One region of the Halobacillus sp. GSS1 genome, then DNA from elsewhere that is predicted to be linked to it. Evidence: riboswitches for the same ligand, from Rfam matches in the RefSeq annotation. Region 1 holds a riboswitch; the other holds the start of a gene.
What was found. A riboswitch is a leader RNA that binds a small molecule or an ion and turns the genes downstream of it on or off. The one in region 1 is predicted to bind cobalamin.
Positions count from the first base shown of each region.

Region 2: linked by a shared signal. The riboswitch ahead of J0K78_RS19365 (ribonucleoside-diphosphate reductase subunit alpha) and the one ahead of J0K78_RS18755 (acyl-CoA thioesterase) in region 1 are both predicted to bind cobalamin.

Region 1 covers NZ_JAFLHE010000019.1:11,557-15,739, forward strand. Annotated here, with positions in the region: gene J0K78_RS18745 (nucleobase:cation symporter-2 family protein) at 1-172, opposite strand, end outside; gene J0K78_RS18750 (xanthine phosphoribosyltransferase) at 169-756, opposite strand; purine riboswitch at 889-990, opposite strand; cobalamin riboswitch at 1,131-1,311, shown strand; gene J0K78_RS18755 (acyl-CoA thioesterase) at 1,449-1,919, shown strand; gene J0K78_RS18760 (dimethylarginine dimethylaminohydrolase family protein) at 2,313-3,164, opposite strand; gene J0K78_RS18765 (helix-turn-helix transcriptional regulator) at 3,298-3,504, shown strand; gene J0K78_RS18770 (permease) at 3,507-3,881, shown strand; gene J0K78_RS18775 (hypothetical protein) at 3,900-4,037, shown strand.
Region 2 covers NZ_JAFLHE010000022.1:17,839-22,021, reverse strand. Annotated here, with positions in the region: gene J0K78_RS19365 (ribonucleoside-diphosphate reductase subunit alpha) at 1-1,844, opposite strand, end outside; cobalamin riboswitch at 2,011-2,184, opposite strand; gene J0K78_RS19360 (class I SAM-dependent methyltransferase) at 2,415-3,035, shown strand; gene J0K78_RS19355 (alpha/beta fold hydrolase) at 3,115-3,963, opposite strand; gene J0K78_RS19350 (pyridoxamine 5'-phosphate oxidase family protein) at 4,172-4,183, shown strand, end outside.

The sequences.
Region 1 (4,183 bases):
TACGGACGACCTGCAGAATGGTCGCCACCCCGCACATTAGAATATCAATGGCGACAAGGTATGTAAGTTGTTCAGAATTCAGTCCAAGAGCTCCACCGACAATCAATGGAACGAGGATTGCCCCGGCGTACATCGCCAGCAAATGCTGAATGGCTAAAGCCGTTGTTTTCATGAGGATACCTCCTTTGATTCAAACGTGATCGTATTGTCTTCAAGTGATGAAAGGGTGGCCAGGGATTCTACTTTTATTCCTTGGCGGCGTAAGAGGCGTCCCCCATCTTGAAACCCTTTCTCTATCACAATCGCTACACCGGCAATCGATGCTCCGGATTGTTCTACAAGGTCAATCAGCCCTTTCGCAGCCTGCCCATTCGCGAGAAAATCATCGAGGATCAGGACGCGATCGGTCTTCGACATAAAATCTTTCGATATGGAAATTTCATTCGTTTCCTGTTTCGTAAATGAATGTACCTTTGATGTGAAAAGGTGATCTTTCATGGTCAATGATTTTCTCTTCCTCGCAAAAATTGCGGGGACACCCAGGCTTAGTGCTGTCATTTGAGCGGGAGCGATACCTGAGGATTCTAATGTCAGCACCTTGGTAATCCCCAAATCTATGAAACGTCTCGCAAACTCTTCTCCAATTTCTTTCATGAGTACAGGGTCTATTTGATGATTCAAAAAAGCATCAACTTTAATGACCGAAGGAGATAGGACTTTACCCTCTTCTAAAATTTTCTTTTTCAACTGATCCATATCCAGCACACCTTTCTTGAGTAGGTATTTATGTAACAAAAAAGCACGAAAAGCTTGTTTCCTCTATGGAAAGCAAGTCTTTTCGTGCTGGACGTAGACAAAGACAATGAAACCGTGGACAGGAAAGTCCCGGTGTCATGTGCTGCTTTTCATAGTCGGTTCATTTACGGTAAACCGGTAGAAACTTGCAGGCCATATCCCCGCGATTATATGAAAACTAATATTCGAATGATATAGATAGTATATCAGTTTATTGTTCGTAATCAACCCCTTATATGGAAAAACATTATCAAAAAACTATGGTTTTGTTCGTGTTGACATGAGTGGTTGTTTTAGGAGATAGTGGATGGGAAGAGAGTCTCTCTTTTCCATTGAAAAGTTGATCGCCTTATGGTGGCTTCGTCATAGAAGCTGAAAAGGGAAGTTTGGTGAAAAGCCAGCGCGGTCCCGCCACTGTAATGGGGAGGTGCATAGATGACCCACTATTCTATAAATGGGAAGGGCTATGTGCTGATGAACCTGAGCCAGGAGACCTGCCATGAGGAAGGACATGAATTCCTACGGGAGATAGGAGGATGTTACGTGTATTGGATGAAACAAGAGTTTTTTACCGTTCCATGAATAAAAGGAAGTATGCCTTTGTATTCTCTCCCTAAGCGGGGAGATCGATTTTAAAAAGGAGGAACCTATTCATGGAACCTATACCCGCTCATTATTCTAAAATGACTCAAACAAGACTAGTGCTGCCACCAGATACAAATCATCTGGACACCATATTCGGAGGGAAAGTCCTTTCATACATTGACGAAATTGCGGCTCTAACCGCTATGAAGCATTCAAACTGTGTGGTTGTCACCGCTTCCATCGACTCTGTGGATTTTTTATCTTCTGCTAAAGTAGGAGATGCATTGACGTTGGAAGCTTGTGTGACGAGCACGGGCCGTACATCCATGGAAGTGTATGTGAAAGTCTTTGCTGATGATTTACTGCAAGGCCAAAAAGTGATGACCACAGAATCATTTTTAACGATGGTTGCTGTGGATGCCGAAGGGAAACCGACACCCGTCCCGCCGATTATACCTGAGACCGAGGAAGACAAACGGTTGTATGAAACTGCTCCATCCAGAAGGAAACACCGAAAAAACAGACCTGTCCTTAGATGACAGGTAAGGTTGAGATATGGAAGAATGAAGTTCGTAGACACCTCCTTTCTTTAGGTGGTGTCTTATTTTATCACTTATGTACTTTTAAAGTGGGGGGACTAAAGAAAGGGCGTTAAAAGTCATAGAATTTCTTGGACGATTATTTATGTTTTATACAATTTTTGCGCTTTCCATTGGGGTAGCTGTATGGTTCACTCGTCGACCCGTATTTGATCAAAGGTGGGATTTTACGGTTTTTTTAACTGTTTATACTTTTATATCTTCTATCAACTATGTATTTATTGATCTTTATCCTTCCTTTGTAAGAACGCTTTTTCTCACAGGAGTGAAGTTACTGATCTATTCTTAAGGTCTTATAAAAAAGCAGCCCGTCCTAAAAGAAACGGGCTGCTTTTATATACGCTTTATAGGCAGGGTGCAACATCGGAACGAACCTCCGGACTTAATGATTTCTGAAAGATCGACAGGAATCACCTCAACCCCGTTTTCCTTTAATTGTGTATTAAGGCGTTCGTTTTGAGGGAGACTGATCACTTTCCGATCTCCAATGGAAAGAACGTTCGGACCCATGGTGAATTGTTCACTCCCGGTCACTTCAATGACGTTGTATCTTGCAGAGATGACTTTCAAGCTTTTATTTGTAAAGGCAGGGGGATACAGGATAACCGTAGATTCATCCATGATGTTGAAAACGCAGTCCAGATGAAGGATGTCTCCTCTCAGTGGGATAGGGATTACCTGCAGGTCAGGGAGACGAAATTGGAGCTCACGAATCGCTTTAGCAGATGTCCTTTTTGTTTCACCTACCCATACGGTGGACCCGTCTACAACAATATCACCGCCTTCAATCGATGAAGGAAGTCCCTCTTCTACCTCGATGTCATTTTCTCCCGCCCAGTTGCGAAGCACATCTGTTTCTTCTTTCCTGACCTTTTCACTCATAGAGCTGATAAACAGTCGGTGATGAATGGTAAAACCGATGTCTCTTGTAAACACCTGTTCATGCAGATCCGGCTGAATTGGAAGCTGTATGACTTCAACCTGATGGTTTTCTAAAACCTGCACAAAATGCTTATGTTGCTGAAGAGCTGTTGTGACGTTTATGTTCTGGTTTTGGTAATGTTTTTGTGTCTCATTGATGATATCCGTAATTTTCATATAAGAAGGTTTGGCGACTACGACTTTTTTCAGCGTCGAATACTCGGTGTCACATTGTACACTGTTTTCCGAAGCGATTCCGACCATGTGAGATCCTCCTTTTATTCATATCCCCTTATTTCCCCGGAGGGTAGAGAATAAAACAATAAAAATTCAAATGTAAAGCAACCTTTACGTAAAGGTTGCTTTACTATAAACTGGAATTAATTGGAGGGGTGATATGAAGAACCGAATAACAGAGTTTAGAAAAAAGCAAAGGTTATCACAGGACAAATTAGCCGAGAAGCTACAGGTATCTCGGCAGACGATTATATCGATTGAGAAGGACAGGTATTCTCCTTCACTGCCGCTTGCGTTTGAATTAGCACGTGTGTTTGGTGTGCGGATTGAAGATTTATTTATTTATGAAACAGAGGAGGGGGAATGAAGATGGATTATACTCCTGGCGCATTTAAGGTGATCGGTGCTTTATTTTTACTCATGGGAGGTTTTTTGATTGTCGTAGGTACGATAGGTGGCGAATGGCCGGCTATGATCTGGACGATGGTTTCTTTAGGGGTTTTATCTTTCAGTATGAGCTACTTATACCCTCAGTTCAAACAGAAGGATGAACGCATGAAATGGATCAGGCATAAGGCTGTATTCTATTCTTTCTTCGTTATGATGGGTGTTATGGCTGTCTTACACTTTTTGCTTGCTCTGCAAGTGATCACGTTAAGCGCACTTGATTTACTTAGTGTCCTGTTAGCGTTAAACATTGTGATTGTATTTCTAACGATGGTCATGTTATCAAGACGATATTGAAAGAAAGGAGGAACTCCAATGGAATGGTTTTTTTCGGTTATTTTTCTTATTAGTTTTGCATTCATTTACTTATCGATTAAAAAAATCGTAAAAGTGACTCCCTCAACAGGAGAGAGGAATGATGAACAGATTGTTTTACTAATGGTTATTTTCTAGTTTCCATGTACCTGTCTATAAAAAACAATCCTATTTCGACATTTCCCGGGAAATGTCGTGGGAATTTTAATATATCGTTGATAGTGGACAACATTTACATAAGAAGAGCCATCTGCTGATACAGAATGATTTTTTGTACATAGGGT
Region 2 (4,183 bases), on a different contig from region 1:
GGTGCAACCGCCATCAAGTATCCATTCCTCATTCCATTCTTGGAGACCTTATCCTGCAAGGCTTTCCAGTTCCATGTCCCCTCTTGGTCAAACGTTCGTTTAATGAAAAAATCCCCTGTCTGCCAGTCTGATCCTTTGAACAAAGGGTAGCTTCCTTTTTCGGCAGCCAAATCAGCACTTGCTTCGATGGCATGATAGGCAACAGCTTCATACACTTCCTGCGTATAATCTAGTGCTTCCTCGGATTCCCAGGCGATCTTCTTCTTGGCAAGAAGGTGGGCCCATCCAAAGGTGCCAAGCCCGACACCGCGGTAAGATTGATTGGTAAGCTGTGCTTGTAGAACCGGGATGGTATTACGGTCGATCACATTATCGAGCATACGAACTTGAATGGAAATCAAGCGCTTCAGTACACCGCTCGTGACGGCACGCCCAAGGTTGATGCTCGACAGGTTACAGACGACAAAATCCCCTGGCGTCTTCACTGAAATGATTTTACCGTCTTCTACGTATTGTTCATCCTGAATGGTCGGCTTCTGGTTCTGAGTGATTTCTGTACAAAGATTGCTGCAATAGACCATACCTGCGTGACTGTTCGGATTCATACGGTTAACCTCATCCCTGTAAAACATATAGGGCGTGCCTGTTTCAAGCTGACCAATCATGATGCGCTTCATGATTTCAATCGCCGGCACTTTCTCTTTAGAAAGGTCTGGATTCGCCACGCAAGCGGCGTATTTCTCCCTGAAAGATCCGTCCCCCTTTTTTTCATCAAAGTAGTCTTCCAGCGAATAGCCCATGATGGTGCGGACTTCATGAGGGTCAAACAAATACCAGTCTTCACGATTTTCCACGGCCTCCATAAAGAGGTCGGGGATGGAAACCCCTGTGAAAAGGTCATGTGTTCGCTGACGTTCATCCCCGTTATTCAACCGGCTGTCGAGGAAAGGGAAGATATCTTTGTGCCAGACATCCAAATATACAGCGACCGCCCCTTGACGCTGCCCGAGTTGGTCCACGCTGACAGCCGTATTGTTAAGCTGTTTCATCCATGGGAGGATTCCGGATGAGACGCCTTTGAATCCACGGATGTCACTTCCTCGGCTTCTGATTTTCCCTAAGTAAACCCCGATTCCCCCTCCGTGCTTACTTAGGTTGGCGATGTCGGTGTTGGTGTCATAGATAGACTGTAAGGAATCATCGATGGTGTCGATGAAACAGGAGCTCAACTGTCCGTACCGCTTTCCTGCATTAGCAAGAGTAGGAGTGGCGACCGTCATATACAAATGACTCAGCGCCCAATACGCTTCTTTAACGAGAGGAAGGCGTTTGGATGTTTTTTCTTCTGCCATCAACACCATAGCGATGATCATGAAACGTTCTTGCGGCAGTTCATACACTTCTTTCGCTTTACTTTTCGCAAGGTACCTGTCACTTAATGTCTTCAAACCAATGTAGGTGAAGAGATGATCGCGATCCGGTACGATCGTGTCTTCCAATTCTTCTATTTCCTTTTTTGTGTAATATGTAAGAAGATTCCTGCTGTAAATGTTCTTTTCGGTCAATGTTTGAATCAGCCCGTAGAAGTCCTTATAAGGTCCGGATGTGGATCGATTGTGAGCGGACTTTTCATACATATCTTCCAGGTGGATGCGACTCGCTACATATGTCCAGTCAGGGCTCGTTTCATCGATCTCCGCCAGACATTCCAGGATGAATGCGTGTTTGTCATTCTTGAGTGTGGGAGACTTTTCAATAAGTCGTTGTACATGTAAGTGCGGGAATTCTTCTTCACATTGTTGAATTCTCTCTTGCCAGGACGTGTTTCTTGTTATGGTTTCCATTCTTTTTCACTCCTTGAAAATGAAAGTGTATGTTCATTAAAATCAGGTCTCGGAAAAATAAAAAAATCCGCTCAACGAAAATTGAGCGGATGAAACCATGAAACGAAGAGAAGACAAGAGAGCCTTCGTTCCATCGCTTCATCTTCTCAATCCCCGAAGAAGTTGAAACTGCGACGAACGAAGACAGGTCTCCTGGCTGACACTCGATCTTACTCAGGTCCTTCCCGTGCAGAGCACAGTGGAATGTCCATTTCGCGAGTGATGACAGTTGCGGGGGCAGCTCCGGATTCTAACCGGATTCCCTATTAAGCCTAGTGGCATCTCCTGTTCGTAGATACTATATATAGTATTTATTTCATTTTAAATTAGCTTATATTGTGTTTCTATCATAACGCTGAAAAAAGGAACATGCAACTCTTTTTTATCGAGCTTCGACAAGAATAGAGCTATCATCTCTTTTATGATCCGCTATAATGGAGGATAGGAAATATTTTTGAAAGGGATGATGGTGTGGCACAAACATTTAATTGGCATAAAGAAGCGGAGAAGCAATGGAACGATCGTGCAGAAATGTGGAATTCAAAAAGCCGGGAGATGTGGGACGGTGGAAGCAGGTGTACGATCATTCCTTTTTTGACCAAGCATGTAACCAAGGGGAAAGTCGCTGATCTGGGGTGCGGCGATGGTTATGGCTCCTATCTCCTTTACAAAGCTGGCTTTGATGTTACGGGTCTTGATTTGTCAGAGGACATGGTGAGGCGGGCGAATGAACGAGTGAATGATGAGCGGATTTCATTTGTCCAAGGTGATCTGACAAATCTTCCGTTTGAGGATCACTCTTTTGATGCGGCGATGGCGATCAATTCACTGGAATGGACGGAAGTCCCGTATAAAGGCCTGGAAGAGATGAAGCGGATCTTAAGACCTGGTGGCCGTTTGTGTGTCGGTTTACTCGGACCTACAGCGATGCCGCGCATCAATAGTTATCGCAGGGTGTACGGAGAAGAAGTCATTTGCAATACGATGATGCCATGGGAACTTCAAAAAATGGCAGAAGAGACCGGGTGGTCGTATGTAGAAGGCCAGGGAGTGTACAAACGGGGGGTGGAAGACCATCACATCGCGGAGCTGGATGAAGAATTAAAACAAGCCTTAACCTTCATGTGGATCTTTATCTTTGAAAAACAATAAACAACAGAAAAAGCACCCGTTGAGCGGGTGCTTTTTACTTTTTACATGGGAATAAATGTATGACCTGGTCAATCTGTGTTTACTCGCCCTCCTCCGACCAGAGGAACTCTTTGAGGAGTTGGTCGACTTCTTCGAGTTCGTGCAGGCCGGAATGTGTGGCCAGCGGGTTGTAGAGACGCTTTTCTTCATATTGTCCAAAAGGGACGATATCTTCTAATCCACTTACACTTGACGCATGGACAAGTCCGTCCCAATGCTGAGCTTCTGGGTCATCGTTATTGATGACACCGGCTACAGCAAACACTTCCACATCATTAGGGAATTGATCTTTGTTCTGCACCATCTGTTTTAAAGCTTCAGACTCCGGCCGCAGGTCAGTCGTAGCCGCTCCGTAATTGGAAGCAAAGTAGCCTTCTTTTTCAATGCCTTTGAAGGGGCTGGCAATGACGGACAGTTTCTTGACTCTGGGAACAGAATAGTGATGCTCACTCAAAAGGTAATTAACTGAGGCAAGGCCTCCCATCGAATGGCCGACAAGGTTTACTTGTTGGATATTGTAGTCAGCTTTTAACCGCCGCATGATTTCAGAAAGCCAATGGGTTTGATTATAAATACTTGCCCGATTGTTTTCGAAAAGCACCTGGATGAATGGATTGTGCGTTTCACCAAACCCACCACGGATGGTAAGGTCTCCACGGCTTGAGACATATACCGTCATGTGTTTCTGTCCCCATTGTAAGTTCTGCATTCGGTCCATCATTGTTTCAAAGCTTCGCGGGCCACCCTTATATCCGTGCACGAACAATGTGGGGACAATATCTTCGCGGTCCACAGGTTCAGAACTTCCGGGTCTCGAGTTGATCATAAAAAAGAGCAGGCCGATCAGAACGGAGCCCATTAAGATCGGCGCCCATTTTTTCCATAGCATAACGTTTTCCTCCTGAAAAACAGATCTATGAATAGTGTAACGGGTAATGCATGTCGCTTCCTGGTATATTTATGAAAAAAGAATGACAATGTGTCGAAGATATCATTAGCATACCCGGATCTGTCAATGGGCATCGAAGGGTTTATCTCCCATTTTTCAGGGAAAACTGAAATTGTAAAAAGATTGGATTACGGAAAGGAGCTTTCCATTGAATCAAGAA